Regions from separate parts of the Halomonas sp. SL1 genome, predicted to be linked through region 1. Evidence: riboswitches for the same ligand, from Rfam matches in the RefSeq annotation. Region 1 holds a riboswitch; each other region holds the start of a gene.
What was found. A riboswitch is a leader RNA that binds a small molecule or an ion and turns the genes downstream of it on or off. The one in region 1 is predicted to bind thiamine pyrophosphate.
Positions count from the first base shown of each region.

Region 1 (6,999 bases):
GCCAGCGTCTCCAGTCCCAGGGCATGGACTGCATGGTGGTCCAGGCCTCGCTCTGACCCTCGGTTCCGGCCCCTCTCACCGCCCCGACGGTCAGGCCGTCGGGGCGGTGTCGTTTCCCCTCCCTCGACGCGCGCACGGAGGCGCTGCATGGCTCCCTCTCTGAAAGGCATCCTGTTCATGTGCGGCGGCGTGCTGTGTCTGGCCCTGGGCGATGCCCTCACCAAGTGGCTGGGCGCGGTGCATTCGCCGCTGCAGATCATCTTCTTCCGCACCCTGGTGTCGCTGCCGCTGATCGTGCTGATCGCGCGCTTCAATGGCGGCCTGCGCACCCTCGGCACGCGGCGTCCGGGCGTGCACCTGCTGCGCGGCCTGATCTTCACCGCCACCATGATCACCTTCATGTGGGGGCTGGTGCTGCTGCCGCTGGCCACCGCCACGGCGATCGCCTTCGCCGCGCCGCTGTTCGTGACGCTGCTGTCGGTGCCCTTGCTCGGCGAGCGGGTCGACCGTCCGACCTGGCTGGCCACGCTGCTCGGCTTCGTCGGGGTGCTGGTGGTGGTGCGGCCCGGGGCGGCCGGTTTCCAGCCCGCCATGCTGGTGGTGGTCGCCGCGGCGCTGTTCTATGCCCTGACCATGATCACCGCGCGCCGCTACGGCGAAGGGGAGCACCTCTGGGCCATGGTCTTCTACACCACCCTGGTGCCCTGCCTGGCCGCCTCCCTGACCCTGCCCTGGGTCTGGCAGGCCCCGGCGCCGCTGCACTGGCTGGGCTTCCTGGGCGCTGGCGTGCTCGGCGTCGGCGCCATGGTGGGCCTGACCCAGGCCTTCCGCTACGCCCCGGCGGCCATTGCCGCGCCCTTCGACTACACGGCACTGCTGTGGGCGACCCTGCTGGGCTGGGGCTTCTGGGGCGAGATGCCCGACCCCTGGGTGTTCGCCGGCGGCAGCCTGATCATCGCCAGCGGCCTGGCCATCGCCTATCAGGAGCGGCGCGTCGCGCTGAACCGGCGGCCTTCCCTGTGACGCAGGTCGCGTCGGCGACCCGGCGGCCCCGCGCTCTTTCGCGCGGGGCCGCCTGCGTTCGGGGCTGGCCGTTCAGGCGTCAGCGGTGGAACGGCGGGAAGGCGCGGGCGGCGGCCTCCGGGTCCGGGGTGCCGCAGATCGCCGAGACCACCGCCAGGCCGCCGGCACCGGCGCGGCGCACCGCCTCGACGTGCTCGACCTTGAGCCCGCCGATCGCCACCGTGGGCAGCGGGCTGGCGGCGGCCAGCGCCGCCAGGCCGTCGACGCCCAGCGGCGCGGCATGGTCCTGCTTGGTGGCCGTGGCGAACACCGGGCCGAGGCCCAGGTAGTCGAGGCGCCCGGCGTCCAGCCGTGCCAGCTGTTCGTGGGTCTGCACCGAGAGGCCGAGGATGGCGTCCGGGCCCAGCGCGGCACGGGCATCGGCGACCTCGCCGTCGTCCTGGCCGATGTGCAGGCCGTCGGCCCGACTGGCCAGCGCGACCTCGAGGCGGTCGTTGATGATCAACGGCACGCCGCTGCCGGCCAGGGCAGCCTTCAGGCGCCGGGCCAGCGGGATCATCTCGGCGTCGGCGGCGTGCTTGTCGCGCAGCTGGACGACGCTGACGCCGCCGCGCACCGCGGCCCGTACGGTCTGCTCCACGCCGAGGGCGGCGCACAGCTCGGGGTCGGTGACCAGGTAGAGGGACAGATCAAGGCGCATCGGTGAGCTCCAGGTGGATACGGTCGGCCAGCGGCGTAGCGAGGGTGTCGGGATCGAGGGCATAGAGGGCGTCGAGGAAGGCCACGGCGAAGCTGCCGGGGCCGGCGGCGGTCTCGGCGGCGATCTCCCCGGCCGCGGCGTAGGCGGTCAGCGCCGCTACGGTGGCCTCGAACGGATCCTCGGCGCCGGCCAGGAAGGCGCCGACCACGCCGGTCAGGGCGCAGCCCATGGTGGTGACGCGAGGCATCAGCGCATGGCCGCCGCAGACCCGCGTCAGGCGTCGGCCGTCGGTGACCAGGTCGACCTCGCCGGTGACCGCCACCACGGTGGCATGCTCGCGGGCCAGCGCCACGGCGGCGCGCTCGGCGCTGTCGGCGCTGTCGGTGCTGTCCACGCCGCGCCCGCCGCCGCCCTGTCGGGCCAGCGCCAGGATCTCCGAGGCGTTGCCGCGGATCGCGGTCGGCCCCAGCGCCAGCAGCCGGGCGCCGGCCTGGCGACGAAAGCGGGTGGCGCCCACCGCCACCGGGTCGAGCACCCAGGGCGTGTCGGCGTCATTGGCGGCGCGGGCGGCGTCGTCCATGGCGTCGAGCCAGTGGGGCGAGAGGGTGCCGATGTTCAGCGTCAGGGCGGTGGCCAGGCCGGCGAACTCGGCGGCCTCCTCGCGGGCGTGGACCATGGCGGGCGAGGCGCCCAGCGCCAGCAGCGCGTTGGCCATGAAGTTCATCGCCACGTGGTTGGTGATGTTGTGAACCAGCGGGGTGGTGCGGCGCACGCGCGCCAGATGCGGCGCGGGATCGAGGGAATGCATCGGGCCTCCTGGCGACGGGAGGCGCGGCCACCGAGGGAGCCGGCACGACTCCCTCCGCCGGCATTATCCGGGTCAGGTAGTGAGGGTGCCTCTCAGCCGCGGCGGATCATCGCCCCGGCGCCCCTGTCGTCGGGCCTCACTATCGCCCTTCGTCCGATGCATGTAAAGCCGGCGGGCGTCGCCTCAGGCGGCCAGCTGGAGCACGGCCAGGGTCAGCAGGCTGGCCTGGGAGACGCTCTGGAGATCGGCGCTCATGCCGTTGCCTTCCTCCTCGGGTTCGAGGCGCATCGCCGCGTTCAGGGGGCGAAGCAGCAAGGCGGCGCCGGCGGCCAGGGCGACCAACGCCAGCGGCAGGCTACCCACGCCCCAGGGGCTGATCAGCCATTCGACGACGAGCAGCAGCACGCCGCCCAGGGCCAGCCACAGGGGGCGGCGCAGGGCGGCGTCGAGAGAGGTCGGGGGCATGGCGTGCATGTCGATGTCTCCTTTCCGGTTGTCGTTGGGCGATTCAGCCCACCACCGTAACGGCGTTGGCTTAAAGTCGGCTTACACCAACGCTAAGGGAGCGACATGACGATGCCGTGTCAGGCGCGGGGCAGCCGCACGCTCACGCGCAGCCCGCCGCCGGGGGCGTCGCCCAGCGTCAGGCGGCCGCCGTGGCGCTGTACCAGACGGTCGACGATGGACAGTCCGAGGCCGGCCCCGGCTCCCGCACCGCCGCGGTGGAAGCGCGCCAGCGCCTGCTGGCGGCCGTCCTCGGGGATGCCGGGACCGCTGTCGTCCACCCGCAGCACCAGCACTCGCTCTTCCGCCGTCAGTGCCACGTCGATGCGGCTGCCGGCGGGGGAGTGACGGATGGCGTTGCCGACCAGGTTCTTGATCAGGGTGGTGACGGCGCCGGGCTCGGTGGTCAGCGCCCAGTCTGCCGCCTCGTCGGCCTCCAAGTGCAGGCTCTGGTCGTGGTCGGTGGCCAGCGGCATCAGCTCGGCCAGCGACTCGCGCACCTCGTGCAGCAGGTCGATGCGCTGATCCGGGGCGCCTTCCTGCTCCGGGTCCAGGCGTGCCAGGGTCAGCAGCTGGCCGACCAGCCGGGTGGCGCGGGCCAGGCCGTCGCGCAACAGGGTCAGCGCCTCGCGCCGATCCGCCGGATCCTCGGTGGCCAGGGCGTTCTGGGCGTGCAGGTCGAGCACCGTCAGCGGGGTGCGCAGCTCGTGGGCGGCATCGGCGATGAAGCGCTTCTCGCGGGCCCGCAGGGTGCGGATCCGCGCCAGCAGGCCGTTGAGGGCGCCGACGATGGTGGCCAGCTCGCGGGGCAGTGGGTCGTCGGGCAGTGGGTTCAGGCGCTGGGGGTCGCGGGCTTCGATCTGGGCGGCCAGCCGTGACAGCGGCCGCAGCCCCCAGCCGATCGCCCACCACAGCAGCACCGCCAGTGCCGGCAGGCCCACGAGGTCCGGTACCAGGGTGCGCAGGGCGATGCCCCGGACCAGCTCGCCGCGCACGTCGCCGCGCTCGCCGACCAGCACCCGCAGGTCGTCGCCGCCGAGGACGAAGACGCGCCACTCGCGTCCGTCCAGGGTCGCGTCGCCGTAGCCGGCACGACGCTCGGTGAACGGCGCGGTCGGCGCGCCGGCGGAGCGCAGCAGCAGCCGCTCGTCGCGCCAGACCTGGAAGGCCACCTCGCCCTCGTAGCGGTGGCCGCCGTCGGTGCCCGGCGTGTTGCGGCGCAGGGCGTCGTCGAGGCTCGCCAGCAGCGCCTCGCGCCGGGCCTCGGGCAGCGGCGTGCGCACCAGGCCTTCCAGCAGCCGGGCCTGCTGGGCCAGGCGGGCGTCGAACAGCGCCGCCACTTCGCGGGCGGCGTCGCGATAGCTGGTCACGCCGATCGCCAGCATGCACAGCGCGACCACCAGCAGCGCGATGCCCAGGGTGCGGCGGCGGATGGAGCTCATGGGATCCTGTTCCCGGGTGCCTCGTCCGCCGGGGCCTTGTCCATGATGTAGCCGATGCCGCGCAGGGTGCGGATCAACTCCGGGGCCAGCTTCTTGCGCAGGTGGTGAACGTGGACCTCGATGGCGTTGCTCTCCACGTCCTCGTCCCAGCCGTAGAGCAGGCGGGCTAGGGTGTCGCGGGTGAAGGCGTGGCCCGGGTGGCTGAGGAATTCCTGCAGCAGGGTGAACTCGCGGCGCGACAGCGTGACCGGCTGGCCCTGGTAGGTGACGCGGCGGTTCTCCGGGTCGAGCACCACGCCGCGGTGGCGCAGCTCGCTGCTGACCAGGCCCTGGCTACGGCGCATCAGGGCGCGCAGCCGTGCCTTGAGCTCGTCGACCTCGAAGGGTTTGGTCAGGTAGTCGTCGGCCCCGGCATCCAGGCCCTGGATGCGCTGCTCGATGCCGTCGCGGGCGGTCAGCACCAGCACCGGCACGCGATGGCCGCCGCGGCGCAGCCGCGTGAGCAGGTCGATGCCGTCGAGCCGGGGCAGGCCCAGGTCGAGGATGACGGCATCGAAGGGCTCCTCGTCGCGCAGGGCGTTGAGGGCCTCGATACCGTCGCCGAGGATGTCGACGGTGTAGTGCTCGGGTTTCAGCGCCAGGCGAATGCCCGACGCCAGGCTGGGATCGTCTTCCACCAGCAGTATGCGCATGGGCCTTCCTTGTCGGTGCTCCGGTCATGCCGATACTCGCCTCGAAGGCCGCGCCTGTCGACCCTGGCGGCTCAGGGTGGCGGGGTGATGAAGCGGCGGATGGTGGGCAGCTGGCGGCGCAGGGCGCGATCGATCAGCCCCGGCCACAGGGCGTTGAGCCGGGCGAAGATCGGCTCGGCGCGGCCCAGCCGGGTCTCCTTGCGACCGCGTTCGATGGCGCGGCGGATCTGGACGGCCACTGTTTCCGGGGCGTCCATGGCGTTGCCCAGCGCCCGGTTCATCTCCTCCATGGCCGGGGCGTTCATGGCGGTGCGGGTGGCCCGCGGGGCGATGTAGTGCACCGCGATCGGCGAGTCCGACAGTTCGCGGCGCAGCGCCTGGGTGAAGCCGTAGAGCGCGAACTTGGTGGCGCAGTAGGCGGCCTGGCCGGGATAGCCGATATGGCCGAAGGCCGAGCCGACGTTGACCACCAGGCCCTGCTCGGCGCGGCACAGCCGGGGCAGCAGGGCGCGGGTCAGCTGCAGGGTGGCGGTCAGGTTGACCGTCACCAGGCGCTCGATGGCCTCGTCGTCGGCGTCCTTGAACAGCTCGGCGCGGTTGGCGCCGGCGGCGTTGATCAGCATGGTGCACTCCAGCCGTTCGGCGGCCGCCACCAGCCGGGCGCGATCCTCGGTGCGGGTGAGGTCGGCGGCCTGGGTCGTGATCTGGCCGGGATGCCGTCGGCACAGCCGCTCCAGGGCCTCGGCGTCGCGGCCGGTGACCAGCAGCTGGGCGCCGGCGGCGGCGAGTTCGTCGACCAGCGCCTGGCCGATGCCGCCGCTGGCGCCGGTGATCAGCACCCGCTGGCCGGGCCAGCCCTGGGTGAGATAGTGCGGTTCAGACCAGCGCATCGGTCAGCCCCCGGGCGGCTTCGCCCCCCGTGCAGCGGGCGGTGACGCCCCGGAACATGGCGCCGTAGAGGCGATAGACCATGCGCGCACCTTCGATCACCGCGTTCAGATCGTCCTCCTCCAGGCGGTCGATCAGCGTCTCGAAGAAGGCCAGGTGGCCGATATCGAGGCTGCCGTGGGAGCTCAGGTAGCGCACGGCGTTGTCGGGCAGACCGAGGCTCGCCTGGAGCTGTTCGGCGGCGCGGGTGGCCACCGCGGTGCTGGTGCCCTCGAGCACCTGGACCATGCCGAAGAAGACCACCGGATTGCCGTGCTCGATCCGGTCGCGCACGTAGGCCACCATCAGCGTCGTGGCCGGGTCGGGCGAGGCGGCGGCCGCCGCCTCGGGGTCGCCGCCGGCGGCGCGGATGTCGTCGAGGATCCACTGCTCGTGGCCGTATTCCTCCTCGACGTACTCCACCAGGGCGCCGCGCAGCCAGCCCAGCCGGTCGGGCAGGCGGGCGCCGCAGGCCATCATCAGCGGCACCGTGAAGCGCACGTGGTGGTAGGCCTGGCCGAGGAAGGCCAGGTACTCGTCGCGCCCGACCTCGCCCTGCATGGCGCGGGTCATCATGGGCGTGTCGAGCAGCCATTCGCGCTCGGCGCGGGTGGCGTCCTGCAGGCGTTGATAGGCACTCATGGGGTCACTCCTCGGTGGTCGTGATGGGGCGAACTCGATAGGTCGGCCGCGATGCGTCGGTCGTGGTGACATTCGCGCCGGGGCGGGTCAGCCAGTCCCGGTAGGCGGCCAGGATGGCCTCGCGGCGCAGGCGGCCGTTGGCCGTCAGCTGGTCGTTGTGGGGGGTAAAGGGCGCGCAGCGGCGCCATTCGCTCACCCGCGCGTAGTCGGGCAGGGTGGTGTTGGCGGCGGCGATCTCGGCCTCGATGGCGGCGTCGGGCA
Region 1 covers NZ_PYUQ02000031.1:33,222-40,220, reverse strand. Annotated here, with positions in the region: gene C9J49_RS16530 (serine hydrolase) at 1-56, shown strand, start outside; gene C9J49_RS16525 (DMT family transporter) at 148-1,023, shown strand; gene thiE (thiamine phosphate synthase) at 1,103-1,723, opposite strand; gene thiM (hydroxyethylthiazole kinase) at 1,713-2,531, opposite strand; TPP riboswitch at 2,564-2,666, opposite strand; gene C9J49_RS16510 (hypothetical protein) at 2,715-3,005, opposite strand; gene C9J49_RS16505 (ATP-binding protein) at 3,116-4,477, opposite strand; gene C9J49_RS16500 (response regulator transcription factor) at 4,474-5,169, opposite strand; gene C9J49_RS16495 (SDR family oxidoreductase) at 5,241-6,059, opposite strand; gene C9J49_RS16490 (TenA family transcriptional regulator) at 6,046-6,738, opposite strand; gene C9J49_RS16485 (AMP-binding protein) at 6,743-6,999, opposite strand, start outside.

Region 2 (6,999 bases), on a different contig from region 1:
TGGAAACCTTGCTAACTTGATGGAGTGTCGACGGGAATGAACCCGCCTTGGCGCCACGGGCCTATCCGGGGTGACGCGGCCAGCGGTGACGAGTCTTCTCTCTGCCCTGGTACATGAAGGAGTCATCAATGAGATCGAAAAACGGAATCGCGGCAGTGACCGGTCCCTGGATGATTGGCACTCTCGTCCTGTTGCTGGCGGCATGCAGTCAGCCACAGAGGGCGGGGGAGTCGTCGATGCAGCAGCCGGACAACTCCCTGATGCGGGTCATCAGCGGCGAGGTGTGGTATCGCGAGCGCATGGCGCTGCCCCCGGGAGCCGAGGTCATCGTGACGCTCGAGGATCAGTCGCGCGCGGATGCGCCCGCCACCGTGCTCACCGATTACACCTACACCGTCGAGGGCGCCCAGCCCCCTTATCCGTTCCGGCTGGTCTATGATCCTCAGGCCATCGACGAGCGCATGACTTACGGACTGCGGGCACGGATCGTTCACGACGGTGAGCTGCTGTTCACCAGTACGGAGCACGTTGATCCCTTCGCCGGCGAGGCGGCCGACCCCGTGCGCATCAGGGTCTCGCGGCAGTAAGCGTTGCTGGGGCCGAGGGAGATTTCCCCCCTCGCGAGTTTCCTTCGGCTTTGGCTCTGCAGGTGCGCCAGCGAGCCATCCGTGGGGCATCACGGGTGCCACGTCTGCGGACATGAAACGTGCCTGCCTGCTGTGGGCATGCCTATCCGGGCATGGGGAAAGAAAACCGGAGACCAGGGAGCCACGGATGCTTGCACGAAATGCACTGATGATCGCCACCTTCTTTGCCATGTTTTCCCCGGGGATAGCCAGCGCTCAGCAAGATGGCCTGGGCTCGGAAGCCAATGATCCGACGGCCTCCGTCATGGCCTTCCAGCTGCAGGACTTCTACACGTACCGGTACCACAACCTCGACGACGAGGACGGAAACCGCATGCAGTTCCGCGCCGCCATTCCGTTCTCGCTGGGCGACTCCAGCAACATCTTCCGGCTCACCGCGCCTTACGTGACCGACTCGCCGAATGACTCGAGCGGCTGGTCCGACATGACACTCTTCGACCTGGTGACCTTCGACCGGTCATGGGGGCGATTCGGCGTGGGTGCGGTAGCGCTGTTGCCGACCGGGGAAGACGGCCTGAGCGCCGAGAAATGGGGCCTCGGTCCCGCCGTGGGCTTCGTGGCCAGCCAACCCTGGGGGATATGGGGGCTGTTCAACCAGAACGTGTTCACGGTGGCGGGAGACGACGACTACCGCGACGTGAATATCTCGATCGTGCAGCCGATCGTGAACTACAGCCTCGGGAATGGTTGGTCGGCGGGGGCCTCCGACATGTCGATCACCTATGACTGGGAGCAGCATGATTGGGTGAGCCTGCCCCTGGGCGTTGCGCTCAACAAGCTGGTGAGGATTCAGGAGTATCCGGTGCAGTTCACGGCCAGCTATGAGCACAACTTCTACGACGAGGGGGTGAGCGCCTCGGACACCCTCAACCTCACCGCGAAGCTGCTGTTGCCTTGAACGGCAGCGGTGAGTAGGGGGCCGCTGGTCGCCTCCGAAGCGCTAAAGATCAATGACGTCTCAGGCGATCCTGGCCCCTTCCATGGAAGCTTCTGCCTCCTCCTGAGGCCCCGCTCCGGTATCGCCTAGGGGCGGATATGGGCCATCTCCAGCAGCTCGCTCAGCGGTTCCAGTTGGCCCACGTGCAGCACCAGCACGCACTCGCCGGGTTCGTCGGCGGCGGGGCGAACGATGGCGAATTCGCCTTCCTCCAGATGGAATTCGTGGATCTCGCGGCTGCCCTCGGGCGTATTGCAGCGGATCGAGCGGTAGGCCTCGTCCTCGCCGTAGGTCAGGCGGTGATAGACCTTGAAGAAGGTATACAGCGACAGGCCGCGGGGAAACGCCGGCCAGCGGGCCGGGTTGTCTCGAGTCTCTGAGTCGACCTCGAGGCCGTCGGCCTCGGCGCCGGCGATGGCACTGGCCAGCGGCTCGGCGAGCAGGCTGTCGGCCTCGCCCGGCAGCGGGGCGAGACGGTCCAGCGCCTGCTGGTAGCGCTCGGCGATCGCACGCAGGTCGGCCGTCTTGCCCAGCGCATGGTCGCCATGTCGCAGGTCTTCGGGGGCGCAGCCGCCGTTCTCCCAGCCGTGGATCACCCTGAGCGTCAGTCGCCCTTCGCGCATCGGCGCCTCCAGCAGCGCCTGGAGGGCGATGCGCAGGTGCAGCTGGCGCTCGGGGACGCCGTTGTCGAAGGCGGCGTAGGGCTCGGCGAAGATCCGGTGCAGGCAACCGGGGGCGTGTTCCTTGGCTTCGGTAAACGGCATGGCGGGGTCCGGGCTGGTTGTTCGAATGGCGGGAAGGATGTGTCATGCTGGCGTGGCAATCCGGATATCGGCCATTTTGGCCCTGTCTTGAGGATCGCCACTACAATCCATTCACTGTCGCCAGGGGAGTCTCGCCGGCATCGGCGGGGCTGAGAGAGCGTGCGTCGCTGACCCTGGAACCTGATCCGGTTCACACCGGCGGAGGAAGTGCGACATGCCTTATCTGACGTCAGCCGTGCTTGGCGCGGCGCTTTTGTGTTTCACCGTTCTGGGCCTGCGTGCCCGCCGGGCCGACGGCCCGCTCGACGACTACGTTACCGCCCGCAACTCCCAGTCGGCCCCGACCCTGGGGCTCTCCTTCCTGGCCTCCGGCATGGGGGCCTGGATCCTCTTCGCGCCGCCCGAGATCGGCGCCTTCGTCGGCCCGCTGGGTCTGGCCGGCTATGCCATCGGCTCGGCGCTGCCGTTCATCGTGCTCGGCGCCTTCGGCCCGGCCATCCGCCGTCGCCTGCCGGAGGGGCGCAGCATCGGCGAGTACGCCGAGGCCTGTTTCGGCGCCGGCATCCGCCGCTGGGTGGCGCTGGTCTCGGTGCTGTACATGGGCTGCTTCCTGGCCGCCGAGCTGACCGCCATCGGCGCCATCACCGGGCTGCTGTCGGACGTCCCGGTGGCGCTGGTGGTGGTCGGCGTGGCGGTGGCGACCCTGCTCTACACCGCGCTGGGCGGGCTGCGTGCGAGCCTGGCCACCGACCGCTGGCAGGCCTGGCTGCTGCTGGCCCTGCTGGGGGTGGTGGGCGGCGTGGCGCTGGCCCGGTTGCCCGAGCTGCCGGCCGAGGCCGCGCTGCCGTCGATCCCCGCCGCGGATGCCCTGTCCGTGGCGCTGACGCTGGTGATCGCGGTGACCGCGGCCAACCTCTTCCATCAGGGCTACTGGCAGCGGGTGTGGGCGGCCCGGGACGACCGGGCGCTGGGGCGCGGCGCCTGGCTGGGCGGCGGCATCACCGTGCTGGTGGTGGCGGTGGTCGGCGGCCTCGGCATGCTGGCCGCCATGGCGGGCGTGTCGCTGGGCGAGCCGCCGATCCCGTTCTTCGCGCTGCTCGCCGAGGCGCCGGGCTGGCTGGCGCTGCCGGCGCTGGTGCTGGCGGTGACCCTGGTGGCCTCCAGCGTCGATACCCTGCAGAACGGCATCGCCTCGCTGGTGGTGGCCGGCAGCGGCCGTCGCGGCCTGTCGCTCAGGGCGGCGCGGTGGGTCACCGTGGCGCTGATGGTGCCGGTGGTGGCGATCGCCCTGCAGGGGCTCTCGGTGCTGCGACTGTTCCTGATCGCCGATCTGCTGTGCGCGGCCATCGTGGTGCCGGTGCTGCTGGGGCTGTGGGCGCGGATGAGCGCCATGGCGGCGCTGGCCGGCGGTCTCGCCGGGCTGGCGGGCGCGGTGCTGCCGGGGTGGGTCGCCTCGGGCAGTGCCCTCGATGGCCTGCTGGCGGCGAGCTTTCCCGGCGGGGTGCCGACCCTGCCGCCCTTCCTCGGTGCGCTTCTGGCCTCCAGCGCGGTGGCGCTGCTGGTGGCCTGGTGGCGCCCGGCCGCGGTGCGGCGTACGGCCTGAACGGTTGCCAGGCCGGCGGATGACGGCCACCCTCTGAAGGTCATCCCGACCTGACGGAGGAGCCGCGCCATGAGTGACACGCCACAGGATCCCCGCCGCCGCCATTCCGCCCCGGTGGTGGACGGCGTCGGCAAGTCGGCCAGCCGCGCCATGCTGCGCGCGGTGGGCTTCAACGACGCCGACTTCACCAGGCCCCAGGTGGGCATTGCGTCCACCTGGAGCCGCGTCACGCCCTGCAACAGCCACATCGGCGAGCTCGCCGAGCAGGCCAGCGCTGGTGCCGATGCGGCCGGCGGCAAGGGCGTGATCTTCAACACCATCACCATCTCCGACGGCATCGCCAACGGCACCGAGGGCATGAAGTATTCACTGGTGTCGCGGGAGGTGATCGCCGATTCCATCGAGACGGTGGCCGGCTGCGAGGGCTTCGATGGCCTGGTGGCCATCGGCGGCTGCGACAAGAACATGCCCGGCTGCCTGATCGGCCTGGCGCGGCTCGACCGGCCCAGCGTCTTCGTCTACGGCGGCACCATCCTGCCCGGCGAGGGGCACACCGACATCGTCTCGGTGTTCGAGGCCATGGGCGCCCACAGCCGCGGCGATCTCGACCTCATCGACGTCAAGCGGATCGAGGAGACGGCGATTCCCGGGCCCGGTGCCTGCGGCGGCATGTACACCGCCAACACCATGGCCTCGGCCATCGAGGCGCTGGGCATGAGCCTGCCCGGCAGCTCGGCGCAGAACGCCGTGTCCCAGACCAAGCGCGACGACAGCCGGGCGGCGGGGGAGGCGGTGCTGACCCTGCTCGAGCGCGACATCACGCCCTCGGACATCATGACCCGCGAGGCCTTCGAGAACGCCATCACCGTGGTGATCGCCCTGGGCGGCTCCACCAATGCGGTGCTGCACCTGATCGCCATGGCCGACGCCATCGGCGTGTCGCTTTCCCTCGACGACTTCACGGCGATCGGCAAGCGGGTGCCGGTGCTCGCCGACCTGCGGCCCAGCGGCCAGTACATGATGAGCGAGCTGGTCGAGATCGGCGGCATCCAGCCGCTGATGAAGACCCTGCTCGACGCCGGGCTGCTGCATGGCGACTGCCTGACCGTGACCGGCGCCACCCTGGCCGAGAACCTGGCCGAGGTCGTGCCTTACCCCGAGGGGCAGGCGATCATCGCGCCCCTCGAGGCGCCGCTGAAGGCCCAGAGCCACCTGCGCGTGCTGCACGGCAACCTGGCCCCGGAGGGCGCGGTGGCCAAGATCACCGGCAAGGAGGGCACGCGCTTCTCCGGCCGGGCCCGGGTGTTCGGCTCCGAGGAGGAGGCCCAGGCGCGCATCAACGACGGCAGCGTGGTGGCCGGCGACGTGGTGGTGATCCGCTACGAGGGGCCCCGCGGCGGGCCCGGCATGCGCGAGATGCTGACCCCGACCTCGGCGATCATGGGGCGCGGACTCGGCAGCGAGGTGGCGCTGATCACCGACGGCCGCTTCTCCGGCGGCAGTCACGGCTTCGTGGTCGGCCACGTGACGCCGGAGGCCTTCGACGGCGGCCCCCTGGCGCTGCTCGAGGATGGCGACACCATCACCATCGATGCCGAGGCCGACACCCTCGATGTCGCGCTCACCGTCGAGGAACTCGAACGACGCCATGCCGCCTGGCAGCGGCCGGCGCCGCGCTACACCCGCGGGGTACTGGCCAAGTACGCGCGGATGGTCAGCTCCGCCTCGACCGGGGCGGTGACCGACCGCCCCGACTAGCTCGCCCCGGCAGGGCCCCGAGACGCGACGGCGCCGCCCCTCGGGGCGGCGCCGTTCGTGCTTTCGGGCAGGGCGTGCCCTGCGGCCGTCGGCTTACTGGGAGAGCGCCTGGTTCATCATGTCTTCCATGCTCATGGCGTCCTCGGGCAGCTCGAAGGCGCTTGCCGCTGGGGCCTCGTCGGACAGCGAGGCGATGCGGAAGCGGTCGCCGAAGCGCAGCATGCCGAGCCCCTCTTCCTCCAGCGCCGAGGCGATCGGGTCGGATTCGCCGGTCATGGTGCGTTGATAGGCGTGGAAGGCACGCATCAGCTCACGTACCTGATCGTCGTCGCTCAGCACCAGGGTGTCGTCATGGGCGTTGCCGGCCTTGTCGGTCCACGTCAGCGCATAGACCTCGCCCTCCAGGCCGGCGATGATCTCGCGTTCGCCGGTGGCCTCGAGCCGTTCGACCGAGTCGGCCTGCTGGCTGGTCACGCCGGCCATGGCCTGATCGCCGCCCATGCTCTCGGCCATCTGCTTGAGGCGGGCCATGTCCATGACCAGGGTCTGGCCCTGCATCCGGGTGACCATGTAGCCGTTGCCGTCCTTGAGCAGCATGAAGCCCGCCTGGGCCTGCCGGGGGAAGTCCATGCGCAGGTCATCGCCCGCCCAGCGGACTTCCATGGTGGCGGTGCCCTGGTCGGAGCGGCTCTCGAGGGTGGCCTGGCCATCGGCCAGGGCGGGCAGCGAGGCGGCCAGCAGCAGGCCGGTCACGAGGTGGCGCATCGGGATTCTCCCTGATCTCTCGAATCCATGAGGTGGAAGGGCCGGCGAGACCGGCCCGGGCCCAGTGCGCGGGCGAGCGGGTCGCCTGACGGCTAGGGCGGCGTGAGTTCGTGGTCGATGGTGCTGCGCAGTGCCTGTAGCTCGTCGAGGGTGAGCTGCTCCAGGCGTCCGGCGAGAAGGTCGCTGATCTTCTGCATCGGCAGGCCCGCGCGACGGGCGATCTCGCGGTTGCCGAGATCCGATACGGCGATCAGCCGAGTGATGATGCGCATGAGGCGCGTACGTTGTTCCAGGTCCCTGACGTCGAGGTCAGGGCATCGTCGCGGAGGGTCGAGGATTTCCGCGTTGGATGGGCTTGCCGTGCTCATGATGCTCCACAGGACAGAATCGACCGCTACAGCATGAAGCCTTTTGACGCGTTTCGCCAGTGGTCGAAAGGCGGATGGCGCAAGATTCATTGCCCGCTGAATCGGCCGATGGCGGGGATGGCAAGGCCAGGGGCGGACAGGGCAAAGCGCGGTCTCC
Region 2 covers NZ_PYUQ02000014.1:65,495-72,493, reverse strand. Annotated here, with positions in the region: gene C9J49_RS08940 (YbaY family lipoprotein) at 237-587, shown strand; gene C9J49_RS08935 (hypothetical protein) at 796-1,545, shown strand; gene C9J49_RS08930 (hypothetical protein) at 1,671-2,348, opposite strand; TPP riboswitch at 2,461-2,573, shown strand; gene C9J49_RS08925 (sodium:solute symporter) at 2,563-3,951, shown strand; gene ilvD (dihydroxy-acid dehydratase) at 4,021-5,709, shown strand; gene C9J49_RS08915 (hypothetical protein) at 5,803-6,474, opposite strand; gene C9J49_RS08910 (XRE family transcriptional regulator) at 6,567-6,842, opposite strand.
Region 2: another riboswitch for thiamine pyrophosphate. It lies ahead of C9J49_RS08925 (sodium:solute symporter); the one in region 1 lies ahead of thiM (hydroxyethylthiazole kinase).

Region 3 (6,999 bases), on a different contig from region 1:
GAGCGCAGCCGGCCGCTGCGTTCCATGCCTTCGATGTCGTTGAGGGTGCCGGTCAGCGCGTGCAGATACAGCGCCGGGATGCCCTTGAGGCCGAGCATCAGCTGCTGGCTGCACAGGAAACGCGGCATCTGCCAGGGGTCCGCGCCGCGTCTCGTGCCCTTCATGGCGTCGAACCAGGTGATGTTGATCTCGTAGGGCGAGTCCTCGCCATCGTCCTTGGTGCGCATGCTGACGAAGCCGCCGAAGCGGTGCATCAGCTCGAGCAGCGCCTCGACCTCGTGGTGGGGCAGCCAGCCCTCCAGCGGGCGTACGCCGATGCCGTCGTGGCTGGCGGTAAAGTTGAGGAAGCTGCAGCCCGGGGGCAGTGCGGGCAGGCTGCGCAGCCAGGCCGCCAGGGTGCCGGCCTCGCCACTGGTAAAGGTGTGCAGCAGCAGCGGCGGCAGCGGGAACTGATAGACCAGGTGGGCCTCGTCCGGCGGCGTGCCGTCCTGCTCCAGCCGATCCAGGCCGAAGTAGCTGATGTTCTCGCGGTGCGGCACGTTGGTCTCAGTGAGGATCAGCGTGCCCGGCGCCACGTGATCGGCGATGGCGCGCAGCAGCCGCACGACCTCGTGGGTCTCGGGCAGGTGGATGCAGGAGGTGCCGACCTTCTTCCACAGGTAGGCGATGGCATCCAGGCGGATCACTCGCGCGCCCTGGCAGAGGTAGAACAGCAGGATACCGACGAACTCCAGCAGCACGTCGGGGTTGGCGAAGTTCAGGTCGATCTGATCCTCGGAGAAGGTCGCCCACAGGTGACGGGGCCCGCGGCGGGTCGGCACCTTGACCAGCAGCGGCGAGCTGCGTGGCCGCACCACCGCCGAGAGGTCGGTCTCGGGATCCATCTCGATGAAGTAGTCGCGGCCGGGCTGGTTGCCGCCGAGATAGTCGGCGAACCACAGCGATTCCCGTGAGACGTGGTTGAGCACCAGGTCGACCCCCAGATCGAAGCGACGGGAAAGGCGGCGGACCTGGGGCCAGTCGCCGAGTTTGGGATCGACCTCGCGGTAGTGGATGACCGAGAAGCCATCGTCGCTGCTCCAGGGGAAGAAGGGCAGCAGGTGCACGCCGCTGAAGGTCTCTCCGAGGCGGCCGGCGACGAAGTCGTCGAGGACGTCGAGCGGTGGCTGCTCGCCGTCGACCAGGCTGTCGCCGTAGGCGATCAGCCACTGGTCGCGTTCACTCCACAGCGGACGGGCGGGCGGTGCCTCACCATCCGGGGGCGTCATGGGGGCCTGATGCGCCAGCAGGGTGAACAGCCGGCGCAGCACCTCGTCGGCGCGGGGGCCGTAGAGCATCGTCAGGTGGCGATGGGCGCGCTCATGGAAGGCCTCGGCGCCAAGTGGCGTCGAAAGGGAGGGTGCCGGCATGGCGATCGCCTCTCGTTGGGGGTTTCCTTAAGCATGCAGGCCGCGTGCCAGCTGTCCATGCTGGCGGTGTCGTGCCCGGCGTCATCACCGCTTGAGTCTATAGCGGCTAGAGGCTCTAGGCTGATGCCATGTTTCGATGACGAGCCCCGAGGAGGTCAGGATGGCGCAAGACGCCGCGCAGGAAGCTGAAAAGGGTGCACTCCAGCGACACCAGTGGCGCGTGGAAGGCATGGACTGTCCGAGCTGCGCCGGCAAGATCCGCGGCGCGCTGGAGCGTCTGGATGGCGTGGCTGACGTGAAGGTCTCGGTCATGCAGGGCTCGCTGGCCCTCGATCTGGATACCGGCCGCACGGCGCCCGAGGACGTGGCGTCGCTGGTCGAGCGGTTGGGCTATGGCGTTCGGCGCCAGTCGGCGCAGGACGATGCCGAGGCGCCTTCGGGCGCCGGCTGCTGTGCCGGGCGCGATCATGCCGATCATTTCCGTCGGGGTGATGACGCCTCGCCCCGGCGCTGGCATGCCACCGCCAAGGGGCGGCTGGTGCTGGCCACCGGGGTGGCGCTCGGCGTGGCCACGCTGCTGCGCTTCACCGTCGGAACGGAGGTGGCCCACTGGGCCTTCCTGGCGGCCTGCCTGATCGGACTGGCGCCGGTCGCTCGCCGTGCGGTGAGTGCGGCGCGGGTCGGCATGCCGTTCACCATCGAGATGCTGATGACCCTGGCCGCCGGCGGTGCGCTGATCATCGGCGCCGCCGAGGAGGCGGCCATGGTGGTGCTGCTGTTCGCTATCGGCGAGATCCTCGAGGGCGTGGCCGCGGACCGGGCCCGCTCGGGCATCCGCGCGCTGGCCGATCTGGTGCCTCGCGAGGCACGCCTGGAAGTCGCCCCCGGCGAGACGCGCACGGTGGATGCGGCACATCTGGCGGTCGGCCAGGTGGTGGTGGTGCGCCCCGGCGACCGCATCCCCGCCGACGCCACCATCCTCGAGGGCCGCTCGTCGATCGATGAGTCGCCGGTGACCGGCGAGTCGGTGCCGCGGGACCGGGGCGAGGGCGACGAGGTGTTCGCCGGCTCGATCAACCATGACGGCGTGCTGCGGCTGCGCGTGGCCCGGCCGCCCGAGGACAACACCATCGCACGCATCATCCGGCTGGTGGAGGAAGCCCAGGAGGCGCGGGCGCCCACCGAGCGCTTCATCGACCGCTTCAGCCGCGTCTACATGCCGGCGGTGGTCGGCCTGGCGGTGCTGGTGGCCGTGGTGCCGCCGCTGGCGTTGGGCGGCGAATGGGGCGAGTGGACCTATCGCGCCCTGGCGCTGCTGCTGATCGGTTGCCCCTGCGCGCTGGTGATCTCGGTGCCGGCATCGATCGCCTCGTCGCTCTCCAGCGGCGCCCGGCACGGGCTGTTGCTCAAGGGCGGTGCGGTGATCGAAGCCGCCGCCCGCACCGAGGCGGTCGCCTTCGACAAGACCGGCACCCTGACCGAGGGCCGGCCGCGGGTGACCGATGTGGTGCCGGCAAGCGACGCCGTGGCCGCGCAGGACGTGATCGCCCTGGCCGCGGGCCTGGAGCGCGACGCCAGCCATCCGCTGGCGCAGGCGGTGGTCGCCCATGCGGAGGCGCAGCAGGTCGCGGCCTCAAGGGTCAGCGAGGCCCGGGCGGTGCCCGGGCAGGGCGTCGAGGCGCTGATCGAGGGTCGCCGGGCCTTCGTCGGCGCGCCGCGCCACGTGGCCGATCGCGGCACGCTGGCCGAGGCGCTGGCCGCGCGAATCGAGGAACTCGAGGCCGAGGGCAAGACGGTGATCGTGGCGGTCGAGGACGGCGTGGCGCTGGGGGCCATCGCCCTGCGCGACGAGCCGCGGCCCGATGCCGAGGCCGGCGTGCAGGCGCTGTCGGCGCTGGGCGTGCGCTCGGTGATGCTGACCGGCGACAACGATCGCACCGCCGCGGCCATCGCCGGGCGCCTCGGCATCGAGCGTCGCGCCGGGCTTATGCCGGAGGGCAAGGTCGAGGCGATCCGTGAGCTGGCCGGCCATGAGCGGACGATGATGATCGGTGACGGCATCAACGACGCCCCGGCCCTGGCCAGCGCCCAGGTGGGCGTGGCCATGGGCTCGGGGACCGACGTGGCGCTGGAGACCGCCGACGGCGCGCTGCTGCGCAACCGGGTGGGCGACGCGGCGGCGCTGATCCGGCTGGCGCGGGCGACCATGGCCAACATCCGCCAGAACATCGCCATCGCCCTGGGGCTCAAGGGGCTGTTCCTGGTGACCACCGTGCTCGGCATCACCGGGCTGTGGCTGGCGATCCTGGCCGATACCGGCGCCACCGTGCTGGTCACGCTCAACGCCCTGCGGCTGCTGCGCTTCGCGCCGGGCGGGCGTGACTCGACGGAAGACAACGAGGTCGTTGCTCCCGTGCCCGCGGCAAACTGAACCCGTTTGGCCGCATGAAAAACGCCGCGCCGGCATGCAGCCGGCGCGGCGTTCTGCATCAAGGCGGGAGGTCAGACCTCCTTGTACAGCTCGGCGCCCTGGTCGCGGAACTTCTCGGCCTGTTCGGCCATGCCGCGCTCCACCACGGCGCGGTCGCCTTCGAGGCCGTTGTCGGCCGCGTAGTCGCGAACCTCCTGGCTGATCTTCATCGAGCAGAACTTGGGCCCGCACATGGAGCAGAAGTGGGCCACCTTGGCCGAGTCCTTGGGCAGGGTCTCGTCGTGGTACTCGCGGGCGGTGTCCGGGTCGAGGCCGAGGTTGAACTGGTCCTCCCAGCGGAACTCGAAGCGTGCCTTCGACAGGGCATTGTCACGGCGCTGGGCGGCCGGGTGACCCTTCGCGAGATCAGCAGCATGCGCGGCGATCTTGTAGGTGATGATGCCGGTCTTGACGTCGTCCTTGTTGGGCAGGCCCAGGTGCTCCTTGGGGGTCACGTAGCAGAGCATGGCGCAGCCGTACCAGCCGATCATCGCCGCGCCGATGCCGGAGGTGATGTGGTCGTAGCCCGGCGCGATGTCGGTGGTCAGCGGCCCGAGGGTGTAGAAGGGCGCCTCGTCGCACTCGCGGAGCTGTTTGTCCATGTTCTCCTTGATCAGGTGCATCGGCACGTGACCGGGGCCCTCGATCATCACCTGGACGTCGTGCTCCCAGGCGATGCGGGTCAGCTCGCCCAGGGTCTCGAGCTCGGCGAACTGGGCCTCGTCGTTGGCGTCGGCCACCGAGCCCGGGCGCAGGCCGTCGCCCAGCGAGAAGGCGATGTCGTAGCGCTTGCAGATCTCGCAGATCTCCTCGAAGTGCTCGTAGAGGAAGCTTTCGCGGTGGTGGTAGAGGCACCACTTGGCCATGATCGAGCCGCCGCGGGAGACGATGCCGGTGGTGCGTCTAGCGGTGAGCGGCACGTAGCGCAGCAGCACGCCGGCGTGGATGGTGAAGTAGTCGACGCCCTGTTCGGCCTGCTCGATCAGGGTGTCGCGGAACACCTCCCAGGTCAGGTCCTCGGCCACGCCGTTGACCTTCTCCAGCGCCTGATAGATGGGCACGGTGCCGATCGGCACCGGGGCGTTGCGGATGATCCACTCGCGGGTCTCGTGGATGTTCTGCCCGGTGGACAGGTCCATGATGGTGTCGGCGCCCCAGCGGATACCCCAGGTCATCTTGTCGACCTCGTCCTCGATGGACGAGGTGACCGCCGAGTTGCCGAGGTTGCCGTTGATCTTCACCAGGAAGTTGCGGCCGATGATCATCGGCTCGGATTCCGGGTGGTTGATGTTGTTGGGGATGATGGCGCGGCCGGCGGCCACCTCGTCGCGCACGAACTCGGGGGTGATCTCCTCGGGCAGGCGGGCGCCGAAGGCCTCGCCCGGGTGCTGGTGGCCGAGGATGCGCTCGACCTCTTCGGTGCCCATCGTCTGGCGCTTCTGGTTTTCCCGAATGGCGATGAATTCCATCTCGGGGGTGACGATGCCCTGGCGCGCATAGTGCAGCTGGGTGACGTTCTTCCCTTCCTTGGCCCGGCGGGGCATGCGGGTCAGCTCGAAGCGCAGTGGGGCCAGCATGGGGTCGTTGGCGCGGCGGCGGCCGTACTCCGAGGTCGGGCCGTCGAGGAACTCGGTGTCGTCGCGGGCCTCGATCCAGTCGCGGCGCAGCTCGGGCAGGCCGCGGCGCAGGTCGATGTCGGCCTCGGGGTCGGTGTAGGGGCCGGAGGTGTCGTAGACCAGCAGCGGCGGGTTTTCTTCATCTGCGCCGGAGGTGCGGGTTGGTGACAGGCCGATCTCGCGGAAGGGCACGCGGATATCGGGTCGCGAGCCTTCGACGAAGACCTTGCGCGAGCCGGCCAGCGGGGCCACGGCGGCGGCGTCGACGCGGGCGTTCTCGTTGAGGAAATGGATGGTCTTGCTCATGGTCGTGCTCCCTTGGCTTGAGTGGTTCGTCAGGGAGGACCGTCGGGGAGGACAGGGGCGGCCGACGCCGAGGCGCCGCCGCGTGTCGCTTGATCCCTACGCTGGTCCTAGCCAGTTCAGGTTCAACGGGATCCATGCTCCGGCGCCTCGCGCCGCATGATCTCAGCCGTCTTCAACGGCACCCCGTCAAGCGTGGTGGTGCCCGCCGCTGGGCGGGCCGTGTCATTGCCTTTCTTCTTCCTACCTACTTTTTTTCTATCGTGGGCCAGGGGCCGAGCTGGCGCGGTGCTAGCCGAGCGCCGGGGGCAAGACAAAGCGAGGGTTTTTGCCATGGGTGAGGCGATCCTCGCCGAACGGGCTGGCCATGGATGGCCAGCACTGGTCCTGCAAACGGAGCAGGATGCGAGAGTGCCGCAGGGCAAAAGTTAGCGCCCAGGGATGGGTTCACAGCGCCTCGCGTGGTCTTGTCGCCGGAAAAGCTCGGCAGTCAAGGAAGGTGGAGCTCAGTCCGCGCGATCCAGCCCCATCTGCCAGAAGTCGATCTCCAGCCGGGTAGCGTCGCGGAACAGCCGCGCCAGCTGGTCGAAGCGCGCCGGCGTCACCTCGGCCAGGCGCGCGTCCAGCCAGGCGATCTCGGCGTGCATCGCCCGCTGGAAGTCGTCGCCCTGATACATGGCGATCCAGGCGTCATAGGGGTTGGCGTCGCCGCGCACGGTGAACGGCTGCGCCTCGAGCCAGTTGGCGATCTCGCCGTAGCCCACCAGGCAGGGGGCCAGCGCCACGCGCAGGTCGAGCAGGTCGCCGCGGCTGCCGGCGTCGAGCACGAAGCGGGTGTAGGCCAGGGTAGCGCGGGCCTCGGGCAGCGCCGCCAGGTCGTCTTCGGTGATGCCCCAGTCGCGACAGAAGCCGCGGTGCAGGTCCAGTTCGACGTCGAGGATGGTCTTCAGGCCGTCGAAGGCCTGGCACAGCTCGTCGAGGTCGCGGCTCTTGTAGGCGGCCAGGGCGTAGGCGCGGGCGAAGTGGATCAGGAACAGGTAGTCCTGCTGCAGGTAGTGGCGGAAGGCGTCCGCCTCGAGCGTGCCGGCGCCCAGGGCGCGGACGAAGTCGTGCTCGGTGTAGGCGCGCCAGTCGGCCTGGCAGGCGGCGGTGAGATCACTGAAGCGACGGCCCATCTTGCCTCCGATTCCGATGAGAGCGG
Region 3 covers NZ_PYUQ02000008.1:128,573-135,571, reverse strand. Annotated here, with positions in the region: gene C9J49_RS03285 (sugar phosphorylase) at 1-1,409, opposite strand, end outside; gene C9J49_RS03280 (heavy metal translocating P-type ATPase) at 1,570-3,840, shown strand; gene thiC (phosphomethylpyrimidine synthase ThiC) at 3,912-5,801, opposite strand; TPP riboswitch at 5,878-5,997, opposite strand; gene tenA (thiaminase II) at 6,305-6,973, opposite strand.
Region 3: another riboswitch for thiamine pyrophosphate. It lies ahead of thiC (phosphomethylpyrimidine synthase ThiC); the one in region 1 lies ahead of thiM (hydroxyethylthiazole kinase).